2 regions of the Variovorax sp. FW301-JW7 genome follow, and region 2 is predicted to be linked to the other one. Evidence: riboswitches for the same ligand, from Rfam matches in the RefSeq annotation. Region 2 holds a riboswitch; the other holds the start of a gene.
What was found. Region 2 has a riboswitch for S-adenosylhomocysteine ahead of metH (methionine synthase). Riboswitches for the same ligand answer to the same signal wherever they lie in the genome.

Region 1 (6,588 bases), on a different contig from region 2:
TTGGGGGCTGCGGTCTTGGCTGCCGGTGCAGGCGCTGCCGCCGCCGTGGGCGGCTGCTTGGTGCGGCGCGGCCGGGGCGGGGCAGCAGCTGCATCGGCGGTTCGCGCGGCAGGCCCGGCCCCGCCTTCCAGCGCGCGCCGGATGCCCGCCAGGTGGTCGTCGATGCGGTGCAGTTGTTCGCCCAGCGCCTGCAGGTCGCCGCGCGTGGGCAGGTTCAGCAGCGTGAGGTAGCGCGCCATCAGGTCGCCCACTGCCTTCTGCGCGGTGAGCGAGGCGTTCATGCCGCCGTGCATGCCCTGGCGGAACGGGTCCGAGGCCATGGTTTCGTTGGCGAATTCGTTGGTGCTTTTTTCCCACTGGGCCGTGAGCTCGCGCCACAGGGCCATGGGATCGAGGGACGGAAACTGGCTCATCAAAACACCTCCGTCTGGGTTCGTTGTCGTGTCTGTTTTTTCTTCAGTGATCGTCGCGCCGCGCCGCCCGTGCGGTGTGCGCGGCGATGGCCTCGATGATCTGCGGCCACATTGCGATCGGCAGCGCATGGCCCATGCGCGGAATGCGCAGCAGCGTCGCGCCGGGAATGGCCTCGGCCACGTCGATGCCGCAGGCCACGGGCACCAGCGGATCGACGTCGCCGTGGATCACCAGCGTGGGCACCTGCACCGCGCGCAGCGCCGGCTTGCGGTTGCCCGACGCGAACACGGCCGCCAGCTGCCGCGCCACGCCGCCCGGGTTGAGGCCGCGCAGGAAGGCCAGCTGCGCGCGCTCGGCATCGCGCGCCTCATCGAGCGGAAAGGCGTCGGGCCCGCGCAGCACGCGCCACAGCTTGGCGTGGTGCGGCAGGTAGGCCTCGAAGCTCGTCGGCGCGGGCGCGAACAGCACCGCCAGCGCCTCGGGCGTGGGCGGCGGCAGGGCCGGGTCGCCGGTGCTCGACATGATGCTGGTGAGCGAGCGCATCCGGCCCGGGTGGTGGATGGCCATCTCCTGCCCGATGGCGCCGCCCATCGACGCGCCCACGACGTGGGCGCGCGCGATGCCCAGCGCGTCGAGCAGGCCGGCGCAGTCGTCGGCCATGTCGCGCAGCGTGTAGGGCACCTGCAGCGGGCGCCCGGCCATGGCCTGCAGCATCAGCGCCTGGATGTCGGGCACGCCGGCGTGCGGCAGGTGGGTGGAGTGGCCGATGTCGCGGTTGTCGAAGCGGATCACGTGGTGGCCGCCGGCCTGCGCCAGGGCGGCGCAGAACGCGTCGTCCCACGCGACCATCTGGGCGCCGAGGCCCATGACCAGCAACAGCGGCGGCGCCTCGGGGTCGCCGAAGCTGTCCCAGGCCAGTTCGATGCCGTTGGCGCGGGTGCGCCGTTCGGTGCGGGGCGCGACGGCGGTCATGCGGGCCTTTCTTTGCTTCTTGTTACTTGCGCTGCAGCAGCTTCGTGACTTCGTCCACGTTGGCCTGGATGCGCTGGCGCACCACGTCGAAGGCGTCGGCCTGCGATTTGGCGGCCAGGGTGGCCAGTTCCTTGATGTCGTCGACGGCGCGCTGGAACGACTGGCGGCCCAGCTCGTCGAGCTTGGCCAGGTTTTCCTTCGGGTCCTTGCCCGGCATCGCCTTGGCGGCGGTCTGCCATTCGGCAATGGCCGTCTTGATCATCTCGGTCTGTCGCTGCACCACGGTCTGCAGGCCCTGGTAGGACTTCTCGTTGGCCTGCATCAGTGCCTGCAGGTCCTTGCGGCCGCTGTCGAGCAGCTTGCCGGCGCCGCCGGTGAGGTTCAGGTTCTGCAGGCGCTCGGCCATGCCCTTGAGGTTCTTCATCGGATCGAGCATGTCCGCGGCGGACGGCGCCGCCTGCTTCGCGCCGGCGCTGCTGGCGGTGGTTTTTTTCGCGGCGGCTTTCTTGGCAGTGGCCATGGTGCGGAATCTCCTGTGTCGGGTGATGAAAACAATCGAACGGGTGGATGCAGGCAGCGGCCGGGCGGCCGGGGCCCGCCGCCACGATACGCCGGGCCGGCGCGGCTCAGGGCGCTCCAAGCGCGGATTTGCCTGCGGAGTTTCCCGGGGTGGCCCGCGCCGTCCGGCCCGGCCTGGCGGGCGCCGGCGCTTTCCGTGATGTGGGATGCCCCGGTCGATTGGCGGGCCGGGCGGGCGCGACTACAATCCGGCGCTCCGAGGAGCGTTGCAGCGCCGTCAGGCGTGAGGCTCGGACCACATCGCAACCACGCTCACCCGCTGTTCTCGCGGTGAGTTTTTCTTCCCCGTACGCAGTGGCATCTTTCAAACCAGTTTTGGAGTTCTCATGAGCGCTGTACTCAAGCCCACCCCCGTCTCGACCGCCGACCAGGCGATTGCCGACCTGTCCCTTGCCGCCTGGGGCCGCAAGGAAATCAAGATCGCCGAAACCGAGATGCCCGGCCTGATGGCCATCCGTGAAGAGTTCTCGAAGGGCCAGGCCCTGAAGGGCGCGCGCATCACGGGCTCGCTGCACATGACCATCCAGACGGCCGTGCTCATCGAGACGCTGCAAGCCCTGGGCGCCGAAGTGCGCTGGGCCTCGTGCAACATCTTCTCGACGCAGGACCACGCCGCCGCCGCCATCGCCGCCGCCGGCACGCCGGTGTTCGCCATCAAGGGCGAGTCGCTGAAGGACTACTGGGACTACACCCACGCCATCTTCGACTTCGGTCCCAAGGGCTCGAAGGGCGAAGGCCCGAACATGATCCTGGACGACGGCGGCGACGCCACGCTGCTCATGCACCTGGGCCAGCGCGCTGAAAAAGACCTGGGCGTGCTCGCCAACCCGACCAGCGAAGAAGAGCGCATTCTGTACGCCGCCATCAAGGCCAAGCTGGCCGTGGACGACACCTGGTACACCCGCAAGTCGGCCGAGATCATCGGCGTGACCGAAGAGACCACCACCGGCGTGCACCGCCTGAACGAGATGAGCGCCAAGGGCACGCTGCTGTTCCGCGCCATCAACGTGAACGACTCGGTCACCAAGAGCAAGTTCGACAACCTGTACGGCTGCCGCGAATCGCTGGTCGACGGCATCAAGCGCGCGACCGACGTGATGATCGCCGGCAAGGTGGCCTGCGTGGCCGGCTACGGCGACGTGGGCAAGGGCTCGGCCCAGGCCCTGCGCGCCCTGAGCGCCCAGGTGTGGGTCACCGAAATCGACCCGATCAACGCCCTGCAGGCCGCGATGGAAGGCTACAAGGTCGTGACCATGGAGTACGCCGCCGACAAGGCCGACATCTTCGTGACCACCACCGGCAACAAGGACGTCATCACGCACGACACCATGGTCAAGATGAAGGACCAGGCCATCGTCTGCAACATCGGCCACTTCGACAACGAGATCGACGTCGCGTCGATCGAGAAGTACGAATGGGAAGAGATCAAGCCGCAGGTGGACCACATCACCTTCCCGGACGGCAAGAAGATCATCCTGCTGGCCAAGGGCCGCCTCGTGAACCTGGGCTGCGGCACGGGCCACCCGAGCTTCGTGATGTCGTCGTCGTTCGCCAACCAGACCATTGCCCAGATCGAGCTGTTCACCAAGCCTGATGCGTATCAAGCCGGCAAGGTCTACGTCCTGCCCAAGCACCTGGACGAGAAGGTCGCGCGCCTGCACCTGAAGAAGGTCGGCGCCATGCTCACCGAGCTGACCGACGCCCAGGCCGCCTACATCGGCGTGAGCAAGAACGGCCCTTACAAGCCGGACACCTACCGTTATTGATCCGCGTGCGCGCCGATCAACTGTTGGTAGAACGCGGTATGGCCGCGTCGCGTTCGCAAGCCGTCCGGCTCATCGCCGGCGGCATGCGCTGGCGTGACGCGGGCACGAGCGACGCGTGGCGCAATGTCGTCAAGAACAAGGACGAAGTGCCCGAGTCGGCCGAGCTCGAGCTCGCCGACGCCGCCGAGGCACGCTACGTGTCGCGCGGCGGCCTCAAGCTCGAAGGTGCGCTGAAAGCCAGCGGCGTGGACCCGACGGGCAGGCTCTGCCTGGACGTCGGCCAGTCGACCGGCGGTTTCACCGACTGCTTGTTGCAGCACGGTGCCGCCAAGGTGGTGGGCATCGATGTGGGCCACGGGCAGCTGCATCCGCGCATGCGCGAGGACGAACGCGTGGTCGCCATCGAAGGCGTCAATGCGCGGGCGTTGTCGCCGGCCGATCTGCAGGTGGACGATGAAGAAGGCGCAGAAACTGGCGAGGCGGTCGAAGTTGTCGAAGCCCCGCCTGAACCCCGCTTCGACCTCATCGTCGGCGACCTGTCGTTCATCTCGCTCACGCTGGTACTGCCGGCCGTGGTGCAGTTCCTGGCCGACGACGGCCAGTTGCTGATGCTGGTCAAGCCGCAGTTCGAGTTGCAGCCCGGCCAGGTCGGCAAGGGTGGCATCGTGCGCGACGAGGCGATGTACCCTGTGGTCGAGAAGCGCCTGCACGACGCCTGCGCGGCGCTCGGGCTGAAGGTGCTGCGCTGGTTCGACAGCCCGATCGCCGGGGGCGACGGCAACCGCGAGTTTTTCATTCACGCCGTTCGTGCTGCTGCCAAGGCGGGCGACGGTTCCTAAGGAGACGCAGGTGCGCCTTCCGCTGAGTTTCGAATTCTTCCCGACCAAGACGCCCGAAGGCGCGGTCAAGCTGCGCGCCGTGCGCCAGCAGCTGTATGTGCGCAAGCCGCAGTTCTGCTCGGTCACCTACGGCGCGGGCGGCTCCACGCACCAGGGCACCTTCGGTGCGGTGCAAGAGATCCTGGCCGAGGGCGTGGACGCCGCCAGCCACTTCTCGTGCATCGGCGCCACGCGCGCCACTGTGCGCGAGCAGCTGGCCGAGCTGAAGGCCATCGGCGTGAAGCGCCTCGTGGCGCTGCGCGGCGACCTGCCCAGCGGCTACGGCATCGGTGGCGAGTTCCAGTACGCGAGCGACCTCGTCGCCTTCATCCGCGAAGAGACCGGCCGCGACTTCCACATCGAGGTGGCCTGCTACCCCGAAATTCACCCGCAGGCGCGCTCGCCCGAAGCCGACCTGCAGGCCTTCGAGACCAAGGTGAAGGCGGGGGCCGACTCGGCCATCACGCAGTATTTCTTCAGCCCCGAGGCCTACTTCCGCTTCGTCGACGACGCGCGCAAGCTGGGGCTCGACACGCCGATCGTGCCGGGCATCATGCCCATCACGAGCTCGACGCAGCTCATGCGTTTCTCGGACGCCTGCGGCGCCGAGATTCCGCGCTGGATTCGCCTGCGCCTGCAGGGCTTCGGCGACGACACGGCCTCGATCAAGGCCTTCGGCCTGGACGTGGTGACCGACCTGTGCGAGCGCCTGCAAAAGGGCGGCGCACCCGCGATCCACTTCTACACGATGAACCAGTCGGCGGCCACGCTGGCGATCCTGGAGCGCCTGGATTGAGAGGGCTGCGCGCGGTCGCCGTCGCGGTCTCCTGCGTGCTCGCAGGGTGCACCATGCCGCCTGCCACGCAGGAGAAAGACGCGGACACCGCCGCCGTGCCGGCGGCGTCCGGCAAGCGGCTGCAGCCGCTGGGACGCGGCCTGGCCGTGCCGCCCGGCGCCGCCCCGCGCTCGGCCGTGCCGTCGGTGCGCTACGACCTCGCGGTGTCCGGCACCGGCGAGGCGCTGGACGACGGCGTGCCTGGTGATGAGCCGCGCGAGATCTTCGAGCGCGGCGGGGCCTCGTGGTACGGCATCCAGTTCCATCAGCGCAAGACCGCCAACGGCGAGCGCTTCGACATGGGCGCCATGACGGCGGCCCACAAGACGCTGCCCTTCAACACGCGCGTGTGCGTGCGCAGCCTGGTCAATGGCAGCGAGGTGCTGGTGCGCGTCAACGACCGCGGGCCCTTCACGCCGGGCCGCATCATCGACCTGAGCCGCGCCGCGGCCGACCGCATCGGCCTCACGGGGCTGGGCATCAAGCAGGTGGCGCTGTCGGTCATCGACCGCGAAGGCATGCGCTGCGGCGGCGAGGCCGTGGCCGCGGGCGACCTGCAGGCTGCGCCGGAAGCGCCGACGTCGCGCGTGCGTGCGCCGGCCCCTGCGCGCAAGCGGGCGGTCGTGCCGCCGCGCAAGCGCCGCTGAGCGGCCGGCCTCAGCCGCCGCTCTCGAGCGAGTAGGCGGCGTTGCGGTCTTGCGCCAGGCGCTCGGCCAGCTGGGGCAGTGCCTCGGCCAGTTGCGCCTTCAGCGTGTAGGGCGGGTTGATCAGGAACATCCCGCTCGCCGGCAGGCCCGGACGCTGCGTTTCGCCCGAGGCGGCGTCCTTCGTGATCTTGCTCGACTTGACGGTCAGCGTGGCGTGCAGCCACGACTTGCCGGCCTTGGTCGCCATCGTCTTCAGGCGGCGCGGCAGGTCGTGCGCCTCGGGGCGCGGAATGATCGGGTACCAGACGGCATACGTGCCCGTGGCGAAGCGCTTGAGCGCCTCGGCCGCGAAGTCGAGCACGCGGCCGTAGTCGGTCTTCATTTCGTAACTCGGGTCCATCAGCACCAGCGCGCGGCGCGAGGGCGGCGGCAGGAACTTGGTGGCGCTGCCGAAGCCGTCTTCGGTCAACACGGCGATCTGCCGGCCGGCTTCGAGC
Region 2 (6,588 bases):
GCTGGTGGCGAGGTCGCGCCCCGCCACCACGATCTGGCGCGTGTTGGTCAGGTGCTCCTCGCGCAGGCGCCCGCCGGCCGCCGCGCGCAGCACGGGGTGCTCGGGCGCCATCACGGCCACCATGGTGTCGCTGCCCACCTCCTGGAAGCCCTCGCGGCCGTCGAGGCTGGGGCGCTCGAACACCAGCGCCAGCTGCGCCCGGCCGCTGTGCAGCAGCGCCAGCGCATCGGCCTGCGGCGCGGCCAGCACCTCGACCTGCAGCAGCGGGTAGTCGTCGGCCAGCGCGGCCAGCGGCCCGCTCCAGGGCGCGGCCAGCAGCTCGGGCGCGATGGCCAGCGTGAGCCGGTCTTCCAGCCCCTGCGTGAGCGCCAGCGCCTGCACCTGCAACTGCCGCAGCTGGGCCGCGAGCAGCCGCGCCTGCGGCTCGAGCGAGCGCGCGGCCGACGTGGGCTGGGGCTCGCGGCCGCTGCGGTCGAACAGTGGCAGCGCCAGCTCGGCCTCGAGGTTCGCAATGGCCATGCTCACGGCCGACGGCACCTTGCGCAGCGCCCGCGCGGCGGCCGAGAACGAGCCGTGGTCGATCACGGCCAGGAAGACCTCGACGTTGTCGCTGGAGAAAGCCATGGCGTCCCGATCTATCAATAAAACTGAAACAAGTTAACTTTTTATATCAACTAAAAGCAAATAAAGTCCCTCCATCGCAGTCAAACACACAGAGAAACAGTCATGCAGGGCCTTCAGCGTCGGATCGTTTACATCTCCCTCTACGAGGGCATCGCCATCGTGGCGGCCAGCGCCGGCCTGGCCCTGATGTCGGACGCGGGGCTCGGCCACTCGGGCCTGCTGGCCGTGGGCGCCTCGGTGATCGCGGTGATCTGGAACCTGACGTTCAACGCCCTGTTCGAGCGCTGGGAGTCGCGCCAGGCGGTGCGCGGGCGCAGCCTGAAGCGCCGCATCGCCCACGCCATCGGCTTCGAGGGCGGCCTGATCGCCTTCCTGGTGCCGATGCTGGCCTGGGGCCTGGGCGTGTCGCTCTGGCAGGCGCTGGTGATGGACCTGGGCCTGGTGGTGTTCTTCCTGGTCTACACCTTCGTCTTCAACTGGGCCTTCGACCGCGTGTTCGGCCTGCCGGCCTCGGCCATGGGTGAAGCGCAGCCTGCGTAAGCCTGCGCTTACTTAACGGATTTATCGCGCCGGCTTGAGCGCAGCGGACGAGCGCATCGCCAGGGCACCGCTCAGGCGCAGGCGCTCGTTCTCGTTGAAGAGCGTCTCGCGCAGCTGGGCCCGCTCGGCCTCGGGCGCGCTGGCGTAGCGGTCGAGCCGCGCATTCCATTCCTGGGTTTCCTGGTCGAGCGTGGCCAGGCCGCGCGCCACCTCGTAGCCGTAGGTCTCGCTGCGCGCGGCAAAGCGCTCCTGGGGGCTGGCGCCGCGCGCCTGCAGCGCCTCGGTCTGGCGCATCACGTCCAGATGGGCCACCGCCTCCTTGCGCACCTCGCGCTGCGCGGGCGACAGCCAGGCCTGCTCGCTCTGCGCCAGCGCCGCGGCACGCTGTTCGGGCGTGAGGTCGGGGTTGGACAGCAACTCCATCTTCTCGGCCATGAACCGGTCCTGCCGGATCTGGTCGCCGAACAGGCCTTCGATTTCCTCGGGCGCGAAGAACTGCCGGCGCACCGCCTCGCGCGCCTCCAGGCTGCGACGCAAAAAGGCCGGGTCGCCGGGCACGGGCGGCTGCAGGGTGCGCAGGGCCTCCTGCATGTCGACGTAGCGCTCCAGCAGGCCCAGTGCGCGCACGCGCCAGTCTTCGCGCAGGCGCTGGGCGAGCAGGGCGGGCGCGCGGGCCATCAGCGTGGCCTTGCTGTCGGCCTGCGCTTCGGCGAGCACCTGGTCGAAGAGGGTGATGAGGTCGCTGGTGAGCAGGGCGTCGGGGGCCGCCGCAGCTTGCGGCACCGGCGGGGGCGCGCCGGGCACCGCGACCGCCGCCGTGGGGCGGGGCGCGGCGGCCTGAGGCGCATCGACCGCCCCGGGGCCGAGCGCCAGCCAGCCGGTCCCCGCGGCCACCAGCGCGACGGCGCCGATGGTCAAGGCCACACCGCGCATGCGCCGCGTCCTCAGAGCCCCGCGCTCTTGAGTCGCGCGGCCTGTTCCCTGAACAGCTCCGGCGGCTTCTTCTCGTAGTACGGGAACTGGCTGCCGTAGGTGTTGCCGAAGGCCTGGTTCACCTCGTCCAGGTGGTTCTGGCGGTAGTCGCCCAGGTGGGTGCCCAGGCGCGTGGTGCAGACCGCGAGCAGGCCGTCGTTGGCCTCACCGAAGAAGAACAGGCTGCCCAGGGTCGACAGCGCCGTGTCGCTCGGGTCGAACAGGTTGAAGCTGGTCGACACGCCCGACCACGAGTAGTAGCGCACGCCGTTGGCCACCGCCGCGCCGCTCTTCACGTCGCACGACGAGCCCGGCGCGGGGCGCCCCTGCGGGAACTTGGCGTCGAAGGCCGCGCCGCCCGCCGTGGTCAGCGAGGCCAGCGCGTTCAGCGGCACCTCGGGCAGCTGGCTCGGGTCCTTGCCCGAGAGGAACCCGATCAGCCCCGTCAGCAGGCCGACGGCCTTCACCACCAGGGTCTGGCCGATGCCGCCTTCGGGCAGCTTGGCCAGCAGATCGGCCACCTTCGAGCCGCCGTTGGCGCCGCCCACCGAGGTGACCGAGGCCACCATGTCGGGCGCCACCGCCGCCACGTAGCGCACCGTGGGCGAGCCCTGCGAATGGCCGATGAGGTTGAACTTGAGCGTGGGGTTCTGCTCCAGCGCGCGGATGGTCTTGAGCTCCTGCAGCAGCTGCTCGCCGCGGATCTCGGAGGTGTTGGTGCCCGACACCTGTGCCACGTACACCTTGGCGCCCGCCGCGGCCAGCCTGCCGGGGATGTCGTAGAAGTAGTCGACGCCCAGCAGGTTGTCGAAGCCCAGCAGGCCGTGGACCAGCACGATCGGGTACTTCGTCTTCGCCGTGTCGGAGGTGACGCGGGCCTCGACGCGCGTGGCGCTGTCGCCGGCGGCGGCACGCGCCGGTGGCGCATGAACCGCGAGGGCCGCAGCGGCCAGGAGGCCGCAGCTCAAGGCCACGGCGCGCATCGGGGTGGCTGCATGCTGCAACCGGACATTCCACTTCCTGGCCATCGGCGAACTCCCTTACGTTTGGTTAAAAACACGAACGTTCGTTCAGAAACGGTGGGCGCATTCTGTTGACCCGTGCAGGAATGAAAACTGGGGTTTTCCCAGGGCGCAATCGAATCGACCTAAAATGCGCGACTTCCCAAGGAGCGTTGCAGCGGTTCGCCACAGAGGCGAATCGTCAGGCTTGGGGCGACAACGACGCTCGCCTGTTCGACTCTTCCGCAGGTGAGGCCATGTCCCAGATTCCCGCATCCGTTTCCGCTCCCGTTGCTCCCCCTCCCATGAAGCTGTCCGGCCTCGAACCGGTCGCCATCGGCGAGGGCACGCTGTTCGTCAACATCGGCGAGCGCACCAACGTCACCGGCTCCAAGGCCTTCGCGCGCATGATCCTCAACGGCCAGTTCGAGGACGCCCTGGCCGTCGCGCGCCAGCAGGTCGAGAACGGCGCGCAGGTGATCGACATCAACATGGACGAGGCCATGCTCGACAGCAAGGTCGCCATGGTCCGCTTCCTGAACCTCATTGCCAGCGAGCCCGACATCGCACGCGTGCCGGTGATGGTCGACAGCTCGAAGTGGGACGTCATCGAGGCCGGCCTGCGCTGCATCCAGGGCAAGGGCATCGTCAACTCGATCTCCATGAAGGAGGGCGTCGACAAATTCAAGCACGAGGCCAAGCTGGTCAAGCGCTACGGCGCCGCCGCCGTGGTCATGGCCTTCGACGAGAAGGGCCAGGCCGACACCTACGCACGCAAGATCGAGATCTGCGAGCGCGCCTACCGCGTGCTGGTCGACGAGGTGGGCTTTCCGCCCGAGGACATCATCTTCGACCCGAACATCTTCGCGATCGCCACCGGCATCGAGGAGCACGACAACTACGCGGTCGACTTCATCGAAGCCGTGCGCTGGATCAAGCAGAACCTGCCGGGCGCCAAGGTGTCGGGCGGCGTGAGCAACGTGAGCTTCAGCTTCCGCGGCAACGACCCGATGCGCGAAGCCATCCACACCGTGTTCCTGTACCACGCCATCCAGGCGGGCATGGACATGGGCATCGTCAACGCCGGCATGGTCGGCGTGTACGACGACCTGGAGCCCACGCTGCGTGAGCGCGTCGAAGACGTGGTGCTCAACCGCCGTCCCGACGCCGGCGAGCGCCTGGTCGAAGTGGCCGAGACCGCCAAGAGCGGTGCCAAGGACGAAAGCAAGCGCCTCGAGTGGCGCGGCACGCCGGAGCAGCCGGTGCACGTCAACCAGCGCCTGTCGCACGCCATGGTGCACGGCATCACCGACTTCATCGTCGAAGACACCGAAGAGGCCTACCAGCAGATCCTGGCCAAGGGCGGCCGCCCGCTGCACGTGATCGAAGGCCCGCTCATGGACGGCATGAACATCGTGGGCGACCTGTTCGGCGCCGGCAAGATGTTCCTGCCGCAGGTGGTCAAGTCGGCACGCGTCATGAAGTCGGCCGTGGCCCACCTGCTGCCCTACATCGAAGCCGAAAAGCTGCGCGACGAGGCCGCCGGCCGCGACGTGCGCACCAAGGGCAAGATCATCATCGCCACGGTGAAGGGCGACGTGCACGACATCGGCAAGAACATCGTCACCGTCGTGCTCCAGTGCAACAACTTCGAAGTGGTGAACATGGGCGTGATGGTCCCGTGCCACGAAATCCTGGCCAAGGCCAAGGTCGAGGGCGCAGACATCGTGGGCCTGTCGGGCCTGATCACGCCCAGCCTGGAAGAAATGCAGTACGTGGCCGGCGAAATGCAGCGCGACGACCACTTCCGCATCAAGAAGATCCCGCTGCTCATCGGCGGCGCCACCACCAGCCGCGTGCACACGGCCGTGAAGATCGCGCCGCACTACGAAGGCCCCGTGGTCTACGTGCCCGATGCCTCGCGCAGCGTGAGCGTGGCGCAGAGCCTGCTCTCGGACCAGGCCACCGCGTACATCGACGAGATCAACGCCGACTACGAGAAGGTGCGCACGCAGCACGCCAACAAGAAGCAGGTGCCGATGTGGCCGCTGGCCAAGGCGCGCGCCAACAAGACGCCCGTCGACTTCGCGAACTTCGTGCCCACCGTGCCCAAGTTCATCGGCCGGCGCGTGTTCAAGAACTTCGACCTCACCGAGCTGGCCAAGTACATCGACTGGGGCCCGTTCTTCCAGACCTGGGACCTGGCCGGCCCGTTCCCCGCCATCCTGAAGGACGAGATCGTCGGCACCGAGGCCGTGCGCGTGTACGCCGACGGCCAGCGCATGCTCAAGCGCCTCATCGAAGGGCGCTGGCTCAGCGCCAGCGGCGTGGTCGGCTTCTGGCCCGCCAACACCGTGAACGACGACGACATCGAGCTCTATACCGACGAGACGCGCAGCGAAGTCGCGCTCACCTGGTACGGCATGCGCCAGCAGACCGAGAAGCAGATGATCGACGGCGTGATGCGCCCCAGCCGCTGCCTGGCCGACTTCGTCGCCCCCAAGGACAGCGGTGTGAAGGACTACGTCGGCGTGTTCGCCGTCACCGCTGGCCTGGGCGTCGAGAAGAAAGAGAAGTTCTTCATCGACGACCTCGACGACTACTCGGCCATCATGCTCAAGGCCCTGGCCGACCGGCTGGCCGAGGCTTTTGCCGAGGCCATGCACCACCGCGTGCGCACCGACCTGTGGGGCTACGCACCCCACGAGGGCCTGAGCAACGACGACATGATTGCCGAGAAGTACCGCGGCATCCGCCCCGCGCCCGGCTACCCGGCCTGCCCCGACCACAGCGTGAAGGGCCCGATGTTCGACCTTCTGAACTGCGCGGACATTGGCATGACCCTGACGGAGAGCCTCGCTATGATGCCCGCCGCCAGCGTGAGCGGCTTCTACCTCGGGCACCCCGATGCGACGTACTTCAACGTCGGCAAGATCGGGCACGACCAGTTGCAGGACCAGGCCGCGCGGCGCCGCACGAGCGAAGCGGAGCTCGAGCGCCTGCTGGCGCCGAACCTTTGAACCTGCCGGCCGGTCGGCGCGACCGGAGTGACCGGCCACGGGAGTTGATATTCAGAAGCTGATCTTTGCCGCCGCGCACTACGCCCAGTTCGCGATCTTCGTGATTGCCTGCTGGGGTGCCGGCCGCGCGGTGCTCGCGCGCCTGCGCCCACCGTCGCGCCGCGACGCCTGGCTCGAGGCGGCCATGTCGGCCGCGCTCGGTGTCGGCCTTTACATCTGTGCCTTCCAGGCGCTGGCCATCTTCGGGCTCTTCCGCCGCGAGGCCACGCTCGGGCTGATCGGCGCGGGCGTCGTGGCCGCCGCGTGGCAGTGGCGCGGCTGGCGCGCCGAGGTGCGCGGGCTGCGCGCCGCCGCGCCGGCCACACCGCCGTGGACCCGCTTCGAACGCATCGCCGCCATCGCGCTGGCGCTGGTCGCGCTGCCCGCGCTGG

Region 1: another riboswitch for S-adenosylhomocysteine. It lies ahead of ahcY (adenosylhomocysteinase); the one in region 2 lies ahead of metH (methionine synthase).

What each region holds. Positions count from the first base shown of each region.
Region 1 covers NZ_JBYTBC010000005.1:61,671-68,258, forward strand. The annotation lists gene AC3WQM_RS15425 (hypothetical protein) at 1-413, opposite strand, end outside; gene AC3WQM_RS15430 (alpha/beta fold hydrolase) at 457-1,386, opposite strand; gene phaP (TIGR01841 family phasin) at 1,409-1,906, opposite strand; S-adenosyl-L-homocysteine riboswitch at 2,158-2,226, shown strand; gene ahcY (adenosylhomocysteinase) at 2,292-3,731, shown strand; gene AC3WQM_RS15445 (TlyA family RNA methyltransferase) at 3,737-4,570, shown strand; gene metF (methylenetetrahydrofolate reductase [NAD(P)H]) at 4,581-5,405, shown strand; gene AC3WQM_RS15455 (septal ring lytic transglycosylase RlpA family protein) at 5,459-6,091, shown strand; gene AC3WQM_RS15460 (23S rRNA (adenine(2030)-N(6))-methyltransferase RlmJ) at 6,102-6,588, opposite strand, start outside.
Region 2 covers NZ_JBYTBC010000010.1:33,752-40,339, forward strand. The annotation lists gene AC3WQM_RS24425 (LysR family transcriptional regulator) at 1-624, opposite strand, end outside; gene AC3WQM_RS24430 (PACE efflux transporter) at 727-1,164, shown strand; gene AC3WQM_RS24435 (lipase secretion chaperone) at 1,186-2,097, opposite strand; gene AC3WQM_RS24440 (esterase/lipase family protein) at 2,109-3,164, opposite strand; S-adenosyl-L-homocysteine riboswitch at 3,297-3,372, shown strand; gene metH (methionine synthase) at 3,395-6,157, shown strand; gene AC3WQM_RS24450 (ArnT family glycosyltransferase) at 6,219-6,588, shown strand, end outside.